One region of the Arthrobacter sp. BG5 genome, then DNA from elsewhere that is predicted to be linked to it. Evidence: riboswitches for the same ligand, from Rfam matches in the RefSeq annotation. Region 1 holds a riboswitch; each other region holds the start of a gene.
What was found. A riboswitch is a leader RNA that binds a small molecule or an ion and turns the genes downstream of it on or off. The one in region 1 is predicted to bind thiamine pyrophosphate.
Positions count from the first base shown of each region.

Region 2: linked by a shared signal. The riboswitch ahead of AC1MBE_RS08425 (ECF transporter S component) and the one ahead of thiC (phosphomethylpyrimidine synthase ThiC) in region 1 are both predicted to bind thiamine pyrophosphate.
Region 3: linked by a shared signal. The riboswitch ahead of thiO (glycine oxidase ThiO) and the one ahead of thiC (phosphomethylpyrimidine synthase ThiC) in region 1 are both predicted to bind thiamine pyrophosphate.

Region 1 is NZ_CM155268.1:618,529-622,681, reverse strand. It holds gene AC1MBE_RS02820 (alpha/beta fold hydrolase) at 5-754, shown strand; gene thiC (phosphomethylpyrimidine synthase ThiC) at 793-2,649, opposite strand; TPP riboswitch at 2,618-2,725, opposite strand; gene AC1MBE_RS02810 (GNAT family N-acetyltransferase) at 2,794-3,294, shown strand; gene AC1MBE_RS02805 (amidohydrolase family protein) at 3,298-4,153, shown strand, end outside.
Region 2 is NZ_CM155268.1:1,820,946-1,825,098, forward strand. It holds gene AC1MBE_RS08415 (energy-coupling factor transporter transmembrane component T family protein) at 1-415, opposite strand, end outside; gene AC1MBE_RS08420 (ABC transporter ATP-binding protein) at 412-2,055, opposite strand; gene AC1MBE_RS08425 (ECF transporter S component) at 2,069-2,701, opposite strand; TPP riboswitch at 2,771-2,913, opposite strand; gene AC1MBE_RS08430 (heme-degrading domain-containing protein) at 3,050-3,598, shown strand; gene AC1MBE_RS08435 (DUF4235 domain-containing protein) at 3,640-3,903, shown strand; gene AC1MBE_RS08440 (nucleotidyltransferase domain-containing protein) at 3,953-4,153, opposite strand, start outside.
Region 3 is NZ_CM155268.1:1,033,760-1,037,912, forward strand. It holds gene AC1MBE_RS04630 (thiazole synthase) at 1-473, opposite strand, end outside; gene thiS (sulfur carrier protein ThiS) at 479-715, opposite strand; gene thiO (glycine oxidase ThiO) at 712-2,028, opposite strand; TPP riboswitch at 2,020-2,140, opposite strand; gene thiE (thiamine phosphate synthase) at 2,167-2,907, shown strand; gene AC1MBE_RS04650 (ferritin-like fold-containing protein) at 2,942-3,613, opposite strand; gene AC1MBE_RS04655 (RNB domain-containing ribonuclease) at 3,654-4,153, shown strand, end outside.

The DNA of each region.
Region 1 (4,153 bases):
GGGCATGTTCAAGCAGCGCGTAGTTTTCGTCCACGGGGCCGGCAGTTTTGGTGCCGCGGCGTGGCCGAAACAGCACGGCATGGCTCTCAGTTACGACGCGCTGTTCCTGCGGCGGCACGGGTTCGACCCGATCGCCGAACCGCGGGAAACGGACTTCGCCGCCGATGCCGGCATCGTGCTGCGGGCCTTGGCGGACGATGGCCGGGGCGAGGCCGGCGGCCATGTCGTGGCGCACTCGCAGGGCGCAATCGCCGCGATGATGGCCGCCGTCGAACGCCCTGATCTGGTGCAGTCCCTCACGCTGGTGGAACCGGCCTGCCTCTCGCTCACGGCCGAACTGCCGGCGACCGCCGCGCACCGTGCCCTCATGCAGCCGCTCTTTGACGTCCGGCACAACCTTGGCGACGACGATTTCCACCGCGAGTTTGTGCGCCGTGTGTTCGCCGCCCATGCCCCGGTTCGAGGCAGTGTGGGCGAGCCCGCGGTGGAGGACGGACGCGCCGCGCGCCGGCTCCGCCTGCAGGCGCCGCCCTGGGAGGCCCCGCTGCAGATCGTTCCGGGAGTGCCGACGCTGGTCCTGACCGGCGGCTGGGAACCGCTCTACGAGGAGATTGCCGGCTATCTGCGGGAGACGGGCGCCCTGCACCGCACCGCCCCGGGCGGGCACCGGCCGCAGGATTCGAAGGAAGGCGACCGGGTCATCCGCTCCTTCATAGCCGACGTCAACCGCAGCCGGCACGCCCACGCCTCCTGACGCGCCGGTGCCGCGCAGGCGGGTGCCCGAATCCCCGGCTAGGACGGTGCGCCGATGGAGGGCTCGGGCAGGTAGACCTTGCCGCCGGCCGCTACGAATTCGTCGCTTTTCGCGCGCATTCCGGCTGCCATCTGTGCCAACGCTGCCTGGGAATCCGCTGACCCGTATTCGTCCCGGATGTCCTGGCTGATCCGCATAGAGCAGAACTTCGGCCCGCACATGGAGCAGAAGTGGGCTGTCTTGGCCGGTTCGGCCGGCAGGGTCTCGTCGTGGAAGGCTTCCGCGGTCGCCGGGTCCAGGGAAAGTGCGAACTGGTCGCGCCAGCGGAATTCAAACCGGGCCTTGGACAGGGCATCGTCGCGTTCGTGCGCACCGGGATGCCCCTTGGCCAAGTCGGCGGCGTGGGCGGCGATCTTGTAGGTGATGACGCCGGTCTTCACGTCGTCCTTGTTGGGCAGGCCCAGGTGCTCCTTTGGCGTGACGTAGCACAGCATGGCCGTGCCGTAGCGGGCGATCTCGGTGGCGCCGATCGCCGAGGTGATGTGGTCATAGCCCGGTGCGATGTCTGTGACCAAGGGCCCCAGCGTGTAGAAGGGCGCACCCTTGCAGAGTTCCTGCTGGCGCTCCACGTTTTCCCGGACGAGGTGGAACGGGACGTGGCCCGGGCCTTCCACCATGACCTGGACATCGAAGTCCCAGGCCCGCTGCGTGAGCTCGGCCAGGGTATCCAGTTCGGCGAACTGGGCGGCGTCGTTGGCGTCCGCCGTCGACCCGGGCCGCAGCCCGTCGCCGAGTGAGAAGGCGACGTCGTAGCGGGCGAAAATTTCGCACAGCTCGTCGAAGTGGGTGTAGAGGAAGTTCTCCTGGTGGTGCGCAAGGCACCACCCGGCCATGATGGAACCGCCGCGGGACACGATGCCGGTGACCCGGTCGGCGGTCAACGGGACGTACCGCAGCAGCACTCCGGCGTGGATGGTCATGTAGTCGACGCCCTGCTCGCACTGTTCGATCACCGTGTCACGGAAGATCTCCCAGGTCAGGGCGTTTGCTTCGCCGTTGACCTTTTCCAGGGCCTGGTAGATCGGGACGGTGCCGATCGGGACGGGGGAGTTGCGGATAATCCATTCGCGGGTGGTGTGGATGTCGTCGCCGGTCGACAGGTCCATCACCGTGTCAGCGCCCCATTGCGTGGCCCACTGGAGCTTGTCGACCTCTTCGGCAATGGAGCTGGTGACCGCGGAGTTGCCGATGTTCGCGTTGATCTTGACCAGGAACGCCTTTCCGATGATCATCGGCTCGGACTCCGGGTGGTTGATGTTGCTGGGGATGATGGCCCGGCCGGCGGCGACTTCGCTGCGGACGAGCTCGACGTCGCAGTTCTCCCGCAGTGCGACGAAGCGCATCTCCGGTGTCACGAGGCCCTGTCGTGCGTAATGCATCTGGGTGACCGTTCGGCCTTCGACGGCGCGGCGGGGCTCCGGCGGCGCGCCCCGCCATTCCGCCGAGGCGGCGCCGCGCCGGACCGCGGACTTGCCGTCGTCGAGCAGGTTGCGTTCCCGGCCGCTGTAGGGTTCCGTGTCCCCGCGTCCGGCGATCCATTCACTGCGGACGGCGGCGAGCCCTACTACCGGGTCGCTGCCCGGTCCCGCGGTGCGGTACGCCCGGAACGGGGGATTTCCGACGCCGCCCGGGGAAGGTTCCAGGGCAATCTCCGTCACCGGGACGCGGATCCCGCCGTCTTCGACATATGCGAGGGTATGGGACTTCAAGGACTGCGTCACGGGTGTTGCACCGGTGACGGGAGGCTCCGTTGGCGCCGCGTTGTTCCCGTTCCGGGCAGGGCTGTGCTGTGGATTTGTTGCGCTCAAAGAACTGCTCACTTCCTTCGCCGGCATTACCCGGACAGGTTCAACGGTCGCAGGCTGCACCAGCCTGATCTCAGCCCCTGCAGGGGCACCCGTGTGGTCGTAAACGAAGCTACCACAGGGCGCCGGGAAGCCGTCGGGACGCCCGGATCGGCCCCGTGCTAGCGTGGCATCGTGATTCAGCGCAGGGTCTTGCCCCGCATCAGGGCCGCGACACCTGAAGACCTCGCGGGCCTGCCGGCGCTGGAGGCCGCGGCCGACCGCCTGCTCGAAGCGGTGCTGGGGTGCCGGCCGTTCCCGGCTCCGGAGCAGGCGAGGCTGGATGCCTTTCTATTTCTCCTGGTCGCCGGAAGCCCGCCGGTCGGATTCGCCCGGATCGATGAAGTCGGCGGCCAGGCCCATCTTGAACAACTTTCGGTGCATCCCGATTTTGCCGGGCGCGGGATCGGCAGGTCCCTGGTGCAGGCAGCCCTCGCCGAGGCCCGCCGTCGTGGTTATCAGTCGATGACGCTGTGCACCTTTGCTGGCGTTCCGTTCAATGAACCGTTTTACGCGAGCTGCGGCTTCGAGGTGGTCGCCGGGCCTTCGGGCGCCCTGGCCGCCTTGCGGGAACACGAGGCGCAATCGGGGCTGGACGAGCTGGGCCGGCGGATCGCGATGCGGATTAAGCTTTAGGCCATGAGCAGCATCATCGAATTCAGCGGCCCCGTCCTCACGGCAGCCGACCAGGAGCGGCGCGGACTGTGGGCCGTCGACGGCAGGCTGACCTTCACCCGGCCCGCGGCCGCGCCGGACCTGGTCCTGGACGGCTGGGTCATCCCGGGCCTGGTCGACGCGCACTGCCACATCGGGCTCGGCCCCGGCGGCGATGTACCGGACGAGGTAGCGGAGCGGCAGGCCCTGACCGACCGCGACGCCGGAACCCTGCTGGTCCGCGATGCCGGCGCGGTCCATGACACCCGATGGATCCAGCAGCGGACCGACCTGCCGCGCATCATCCGCTCCGGCCGGCACATCGCGAGGACGCGCCGGTACCTGCGGGGCTTCGCCATTGAAGTTGAGCCCGCGGACCTGGTGGAGGCCGTCCGCAAGCAGGCCCGCGCGGGCGACGGCTGGGTCAAACTGGTGGGGGACTGGATCGACCGCGACGCCGGCGACCTGGCCGCAAGTTTCCCGGCCGGGACCGTCAAGGACGCGGTGCGGGCTGCCCACGACGAGGGCGCCCGCGTTACGGCGCACTGCTTCGCGGAGGACACCCTCGATGACATGCTCGACGCCGGCATTGACTGCATCGAACACGGAACGGGCTTGCTGCCCCGGCACCTGCCCCGCTTCGTCGAACAGGGCGTCCCGATCGTGCCCACCCTGATCAACATCGCCACCTTCCCGGACATCGCCGCCCAGGCCGAAGGCAAGTTCCCGCGCTACGCGGCGCACATGCGCTCGCTCTGGGAGCGCCGCGCCGAGCGCATCCTGGAGGCGTACGAAGCCGGGGTGGCCATCTACGCCGGGACCGACGCGGGCAGCGTCATCA
Region 2 (4,153 bases), 1.2 Mb from region 1:
CCAGGGCGTCGGCCAGATCCGTCGGGTCCGTACAGCTCATCAGCAGCACCGCCGGCAGGGCGATCGCGAGGCCGCGCAAAAGGAAACCCAGCCCGAGCTGCAGCGAACCCTCGCTGATGGACCAGACGCCGACGTCGAGCAGGATCCTGCCGTGGTCCGGCGCCAGGATCGCGGTGCTCCAGCCGCCCACGGCCGCCGCTAGGATCAGCGGCCAGCCGCGCTGCCAGAGCAGGGCCAGGGTCAGGCCGGCAAGCGGGAACAGCAGGAGTTCGAAGCCGAGCGCCACGGACGCGGACACCCAGTCGATGGACAGCGCCAGGACGACCGTGATGAGCACGACGCCGGCGAACTTGGCCAGCGGGTTGGCCCGGGCCAGCAGGGCGTGGTTCCCGGGCAGGGTCAGGGCGTCCCTCATGGCGCCGCCACCCCCGGGTTCGTCGTCCGGCCGGGCACGCCGGGCGGCGGGGCGCCGAGTTTTAACTCGGCGCCCCCCAGGACCTCGCTGAATTCCGCGTCGTGGGTCACCGAGACCACGGCCGTGCCGGCGTCGAGGAGCTCGGAGAGGAAGGAGGCCAGTTCCGCCCAGGTGTTGGCGTCCTGGCCGAAGGTGGGCTCGTCCAGCACCAGCACCTGCGGGTGCGCGGCCAGCACGGTGGCGACCGAGAGCCGCCGCTTTTCGCCGCCGGAGAGGGTGTAGGGGTTGGCGTCCACCAGGTCGCGCAGCCGCAGGCGTTCCAGCAGCTCGTCCACTCGTTCTTCGCCGCGGCCCAGCTGGCGGGGGCCGAACATCAGTTCGTCCAGCACCCGGCCGGTGACGAACTGGTGCTCGGGTTCCTGGAACACCGTGCCGATCCTGGCAATCAACTGCTGGGCCCTCCACTTGTAGGGGTCGATGCCCGCACCGGCGCTCAGCTCGGTCGTGGCGGACACCGCGCCGGCCACCGGGGCCAACAGTCCCGCCAGGGTCAGGGCGAAGGTCGACTTCCCGGAACCGTTGGGGCCGGTGATGGTCAGCGCCTGCCCGGCCCGGACCTGCGCCGTGATGCCGGACTGCACCGGCGCGGGCGGGACCGTGCGGAACCCGCGCAACAGACCGGTGCGGCGGGGATGTTCGCGGGACACGGCCAGCCCCTCGGCCGCCAGCAGCAGCTGGCCGGCCGCGGCGCCGCCGGTCTCGACTCCGCCCGGCCCCGTTCCGCCGCGGCGCGCCCGGGTGGCAGGCACATGGCCGGGCACCCAGACGCCGGCGGCGATGAGCATGTCCCGCGCCTGCTCCAGGACCAGGTCCGGGGGCCCGTCCAGCAGCACGGCGGAGTCGGTGGCGGTTCCGGGCTGCAGCACAACGATCCGGTCCACGAGGTCTTTCCAGACGGCGACCCGGTGCTCCACCACCACGAGGGTGGCGCCGGTCTTGTCCAGGCACCGCCCCACGGCGTCGCGGACCTCCAGAACACCGGCCGGGTCGAGGTTGGCGGTGGGCTCGTCGAGCAGCAGCAGGCCCGGCCGCATCGCGAGGATCCCGGCGAGCGCCAGCCGCTGCTTCTGCCCGCCGGAGAGCGACGACGTCGGGTGCTGCAGCGGCAGTCCGCCCAGCCCGACGTCGTCGAGCGCCTCCGCCACCCGGGGCCAGATCTCCGCCGGGGGCACGGACAGGTTTTCGGCCCCGAAGGCGACGTCGTCGCCGAGCCGCGACAGCACCACCTGGGTCTCCGGGTCCTGCTGCATCAGCCCCGCCCTGCCGCGCCGGGACCGGGGTGGGGCGCCGTCGATCAGCAGGCTGCCGGTCTCGTCCGAGTCCTCGGCGTCCGCGGCGCCCGCCGCGGACGCGGCCGAAGCGGCCGATGCGGCGGCGGAAGTGCTGTCCCCGAGCACCCCGGCCAGGGCGTGCAGCAGTGTGGACTTGCCCGCGCCGGACGGCCCCAGCAGCAGCACGCGCTCACCCGGGCGGATGTCCAGATCCAGGCCGCTCACGGCGGGCCGGGGCCGGCCGGCGTGCCGCCAGCCCCAGCCGCGGGCGGTGACCGCGGCCGGCCGGACGGCGTCGGAAGTTCTCATGCGGGTGCGGGCCTCAGGAGAAGACGGGTTCCGACGCCGCCTTGCGGGAGGCGAACGACCCCAGCACCCCGGTCTTGGCCAGGCCGCGGGTGGCCAGCCAGGACAGCCCGCCGGCAATGACGGCTCCGGAGATGGCGCAGAAGACGATGTAGGCGAGCTTGTCGCCGGATTCGTACGCGATGTTCCAGCCCCAGGGCAGGAAGGAGTCGTTCAGTCCGCAGAACAGGCCCGCGCCGGCGCCGGCGAGCAGGGACGCCGGCAGGTTGAACCGCTTGTACAGGAACGCGGCGAAGATGAGTTCGGCGCCGAGGCCCTGGACGAAGCCGGAGAACAGCACGGACGCGCCGTACTGGGAGCCCATGATCAGCTCGCCCGTGGCGGCCACAGTTTCGCAGAACAATGCCGCTCCGGGCTTGCGGATAATGAGCATGCCCAGCACAGCGGGGATCATCCAGCCGCCGGCATAGAGCCCGGTCAGCGGCGGGTAAACGGCGTTGAGCGGAACGGAAACAAGGTTGGAACCCTGGGACCAGGCCCAGAAAATCACACCGCCGGCAACAGCGATCAACGCCGCCACCACAATGTCGACCACGCGCCAGCTGTACTTGCCGGTGGTGAGTGTCTGCTTCGCAGAAATATCAGTCATGTCGTCCTCCTGAGGTACAGGAGGGGAGGGTGTTCCGGCGGCGCCGCGGCTTCCGCCACGGGCGCCGGGCACCCTGAGAACTCGACTCCCTTGCGCCGGTACTAACCGGATCAGGTTCGAGGGTCTGCGGCTGTCCGCACTCTCAGCGCCCACCTACGGTTCCCTGGACTGTTCCAGTGATGCCCGACGGCGGCGCTCCCCTGTCGTATCAAAATCGCCCTTGTGGGCTGGGCCAGTTTACACCCGGCGGACCTCCCACGTGACTCACAATCGTTGCCGTTTCGAGGGCCCCAGCTGCCCGTCCGTTGGGCTTGCGCAGCGGCGGCCACCTAACGGAAGCTGAGTCCCATGAGCGACGCACCAGTTCCTTCCCCCGAGTACGACCCGGACTCCGCGGAACCGCAGCCGGACGGGTCCCTGGCGGCGCTGATCGGCCGCATCCTGACGGAAATCGACGAACTGCAGTTCGAGTCCTTCAGCAAAGACGACGCCCTTGACCTGGGGCTCCGGCTAGTGGAGCTCGGCCGGCAACGCTCCCACCCGATCGCCGTCGACATCACCAAAGGCGAGCAGGTCCTCTTCCACGCCGCTCTGGAGGGCGCCACCCCGGACAATGAGCGTTGGATCAAGGCCAAACAGCGCACCGCCGTGCGGTATGAAGTCCCGTCGCTGCTGGTGGGCCTGCGGGCGCGTGCTGCCGGGCGCAGGATCGAGGACAACGCCTGGTTCGACCAGCAGGAGTTTGCGGCCCACGGCGGCTCCTTTCCCATTTACCTGCGCGGCACCGGGGTGGTCGGCACCGTCACCGTCTCGGGGCTGCCACAGAAAGCGGACCATGAGCTGGTGGTCGAGGCCCTGACGGAGATCCTTGGCCGCCCGGCGTCGCCGGGACGCTAGGCTAGGGGAAGCCCTGTTTCCTCCCGCAAGGAGTACGACGTATGAACATCTTCATCAAACTGCTCGGCACCGGCATCAGCCTCCTCGCCGGCTTCGTCGGCACCAAGGTGGTCGACACCGTTTGGGAAAAGACGACCGGCAACAAGCCGCCCAAGGGCCACGACGACGACGTTCCCACCACGCTGCGTCAGGCGCTGACGTTCGCCCTGATCTCTGCGTCGGTCAGCGCCATCATCCAGGTTCTCGCCAACCGCGGCACGCAGCGGGCGATCACTCGCTTCGCCAAGACCCAGGACCTGGTCTAGGGCCTATCGCCTGCCCGGTGCGCCCGGCCGCCGGCGGAGTCATCGGTCGTCAGGCGGTAATTTCCGCCTCGCCGCGCAGATGGCCCTCCTGGACATACCCACCCGACCCCTCGAGGACCTCCCTGGCGAGGGCGGCGAGGGATTCCGGGTTTCGGTGAGGGTCGGCGGCCCAGCCCGCCAGGCGGCCGGCGAGGTCGTTGCCGTTGCGCGTGAGGCGGCGAATGACCCATTTGCCTCCGCCAAGCCAACT
Region 3 (4,153 bases), 420 kb from region 1:
CCGAGGTTTTCCAGCCGGAGGGCCAGCACCGGGTCGTCGTTCGTGTAGGCGAAGACTTTGAAGCCGCGGGCCACAAGCTGCTCGGTGGCCTCCACAAGTTCCAGGGCGTCCGGCAGCAGGGTGTGCTCGTCCGCGATCACCTCGAGCTTCACCCAGTCCGTCTCCAGCGCTTCGCGGGCCAGTTCGGCCGTAAGAACGGCATCCCGGGCGGTGAAGCAGCCGGCGGTGTTGGGCAGCACCCGGATGTTGTTGTCCGCCAGCAGCTGGAATAGCGAGCCGCTCTCGGCCGGCGAGTAGCGGCGCATGGCCACCGTGGTGAGTTCCGTGCCGGAGGCCACCAGGGCGGCGCCCAGGCCGTCCAGGCTCGGTGCCCCGCCGGTGCCCATGATCAGCCGCGAGCCCAGCTCCACGCCGTCGAAGGTCAGCGGGTCCCGGCGTGCCTGCTGGGTTGCGTCCAGCGCTGTTTCTGCCATGGCGTTCATCCTCCCTGTACCGCGGTGACGAGTTCGACGTCGTCGCCCTCGGCGAGCGCCGTCGCGTGCCACTGGCTGCGCGGCACCACCTCGGCGTTGCGGGCGACGGCGACGCCGAGCTTGCGGCCGTCCGTGGCCTGCCCGTCGGCGGCCAGCGTCCGGCCGGTGACCCCGCTGACCAGCGCGCCGACCGTGGCGCCGTCGGCGAGGGCGTGCTGCGCTCCGTTGAGCCTGATGTTCACGCTGTGGTCCTGTCTGTCGGTGATGCATGTGTGGGTGAGACGTCCCGCGGGTCGTGGCCGGAAGAATCCGGGCGGCGGTCGGAGAACCGGTCCGGTCGGAACCGGGCCCAGCGCGGGTCCGGCTGCCCGTCCAGCAGCGCCCGGCAGATGGCGGCGGCCACGGGGGTGAGCAGCACTCCGTGCCGGAAGAAACCGGTGGCCACGATCAGGCCCGCGATGTCCGGCCCGGCGCCGGGGCCGGCCACGCGGCCCAGCAGCGGGGCGTTGTCCGGTGTCCCGGGCCGTGCCCTTGCCGTGGCCTCGAGCAGTTCCAGTTCGGCGACGGCGGGGAGCAGCTGCTGGGCATCGCGCAGGAGCTGGTAGACGCCGCCGGCGGACACGGCGCCGGCGGCGGAGGGCGCGTCCTCCCGCTGGGTTGCGCCGATCACCACCGTTCCGTCCGCCCGCGGAACGATGTAGACCGGGACTCCGCGGACCAGCCCCCGCACGGTGGAGCGCAGCAGCGGCCGGAGCCGTTGCGGCACCCGGAGCCGGAGGATGTCCCCGTAGACCGGCCGCAGCGGCAGGGACAGTCCGGCCGGCAGGCCCTGCAGGTCGGCTGCCCCGAGGCCGGTGGCCACAACCGTCTCACCGGCCCGGATCTCCCCGCCGCCCTCAAGCGTGGCCCCCGCCACGCGGCCGCCATCCCAGAGCAGCCCGGTCGCGCGGCGGCGCACCGCCGTGTACCGGCTGTCCGCGGCCAGCAGCGAGCCGATCCGGGCCAGCAGTCGGCGCGGGTCCACTTGGTGGTCCGCCGGGATGTCGAAGGCGCAGGAGATGCCCGGGCTGAGCAGGGGTTCGCGGTTGCGCGCCTCGCGCACCGTCAGCGGCTCCACGGCCAGCCCGCTGGCCTGCTGCACGGCCCGCAGGTCGGCGAGCGCCCGGCGGTCGGCGGCGTCGGCACCGACGGCGAGGGTCGGCGTCGTGAGATAGCCGGTGCCGCCCGCGCCTACGCCGCCGGCTGTGCTGTTGCCGGCCAGAGCGGCAGCGAACTGCGGCCACAGCCGTGACGCTTCCAGCATCAGGGCCAGGAGGTCTTCCTCCTGGTAATGCAGTTCGCTCACGGGCGCCAGCATGCCGGCGGCGGCCCAGCTGGCGCCGGAGCCGGGGGCGTCGTCGAGCAGGGCGACGGTGCGGCCCGAGCGGCGGGCCTCCCAGGCGATGCCGTGGCCGATCACTCCCCCGCCGATCACGGCGACGTCGTAATATTCGGCGCCTCCGCGCGGCGCAGCGCCGATGGCGGGTGTGGCGGATGGTGGGACTGATACGTCCATAGGCTTCCTTCCCTACGCCGGTACTAACCGGATCAGGTCAAGCGGTCGGCTCTGACGCCCTCTCAGCCCGGCGGCCGGATGACGGCCTGCGCGGGCTCCCGCGGTATGCGCCCAGTTTAGAGGAACTAGGCTTATGGCATGAGCCAGGATGTCCACACCACCGCCCGCCTGTACCTGTGCACCGACGCCCGGAAGGAGCGCGGCGACTTCGAGGACTTCGTTGATGCCGCCTTCGCCGGCGGTGTCGACATCATCCAGCTGCGGGATAAGGCGCTGGAGGCGGCCGAGGAGCTGGAGCTGCTGGAGGTTCTGCACGCCGTGGCGCGGCGGCACGGCCGGCTCTGGGCCGTGAACGACCGCGCCGACCTGGCCTCGCTCGCCGGGGCACCGGTCTTCCACATCGGGCAAAAGGACATCCCCTTCACCGCGGCCCGGGAATTCCTGGGCAAGGACACCGTGATCGGCATGTCCACCCACACCCCGGAGCAGGTCGACGCCGCCATCGCCGCGGCCCCGGGCCGGAGCGGGCTGGACTACTTCTGCGTGGGGCCGGTCTGGGCCACCCCGACGAAGCCGGGCCGCCCCGCCGTCGGGCTGGACCTGGTGCGCTACGCCGCCGCGGCGATCGGCCGGGCCGAGGCCGCAGACGTCGGAAAGGTCTCCGGCGTGGTGCCGTGGTTCGCGATTGGCGGCATCGACCTGACCAACGTGGAGCAGGTCGTCGACGCCGGAGCGCGCCGCGTCGTCGTGGTCCGGGCGATTACCGAGGCCGCCGATCCCGCCGGGGCGGCGCGGCGCCTGCTGGCCGCGCTTGACGCCGGCAGCCACGCCGACGCCGAAAACCACACCGACGTCGGCAGCGGTGCCGGGGAAAACTAGGCGGGCAAGCTAGCCGGGAAGACGGCCCGGGGACTTAGCCGGCAAGTCCGAGCTGGGACATCCGCCGGGAATGCCCGGCGGCGAGGTCGGCGGTCAGGGCGCGGGCGAGTTCGCCGGCCCGGACCTCGTCCGCGCCGGTCAGGCCGCCGAGGAAGGCGTGTTCCACGCTGACCCGCTGCGCCTGGGTGAGTGCCTCCCCGAGCAGCCGCCGGGCCCACAGCGCCAGCCGGGACGCCAGCCGCGGGTCGTCGGCGAGCGCCGCCTTGAGCCGGTCCCGCAGCACCGCCGTCGCGTCCCCTGCGGACTGGACCTGTTCGATCAGCGCGGCGGTGCCGGCGTCGACGTAGCTGGAAATGGACCGATAGAAGTCGGCGGAGACTGTGTCAATCACGTAGGCCTTCATCAGTGACTCATGCCAGTCGGCGGGCCGGGTGCGCTCATGGAAGTGGTCCACCGACGGTTGGAACGGCAGCATGGCTTCCTCCGCGTCGGCGCCCAGTTCGGCCAGCCGCGCGCAGACCAGTTCGAAGTGCTGGAACTCGATGACGGCGAGGCGGCCCAGCACCGCACGGTCGTGCAGGGTGGGCGAATACCGGGCATCGGAGGAGAGCCGTTCGAAGGCTGAGAGCTCCCCGTAGGCCATCACGCCCAGCAGCTCCCTGAGGAAGCGTTGGTAGCGGGCGGGCTCGGCCGGGGAGGTGCTCATGCTTCAAGACTAGTGGCGGAAATCGGGCTACCCTGATTTCGTGTCTCATCATCGCCTGACTCCGAGCGTCCGCCAGCAGAAGAACCAGCTTGCCCAGGCGCTCAACGCACTGCGCACCACCCTGGAACTGCCCGGTCCGTTCCCGGAAGCGGCGCTCCGGGACGCCGAGGCGGCTGTAGCCGGCCACGAACTGCCCGAGTTGGACCTGACGCATGTCGAGTTCGTGACCATTGACCCGGCGTCCTCAACGGACCTGGACCAGGCCCTGTTCATCGACCGCGCCGGCGAGGGCTACAAGGTCTTCTACGCCATTGCGGATGTCCCTTCCTTCGTCCAGCCCGGCAGTGCGCTCGACGCCGAGACACGGCGCCGCGGCCAAACGTTCTACACCCCGGACGGCCGCATCCCACTGCACCCCGAAGTCATCAGCGAGGCGGCCGGCAGCCTGCTGGCGGGCCAGCTCTGTGCGGCCTTCGTCTGGGAGTTCGAACTCGACGGCGCCGCCGAAGTGGCCTCCGTCCTGGTGCGCCGGGCGCAGGT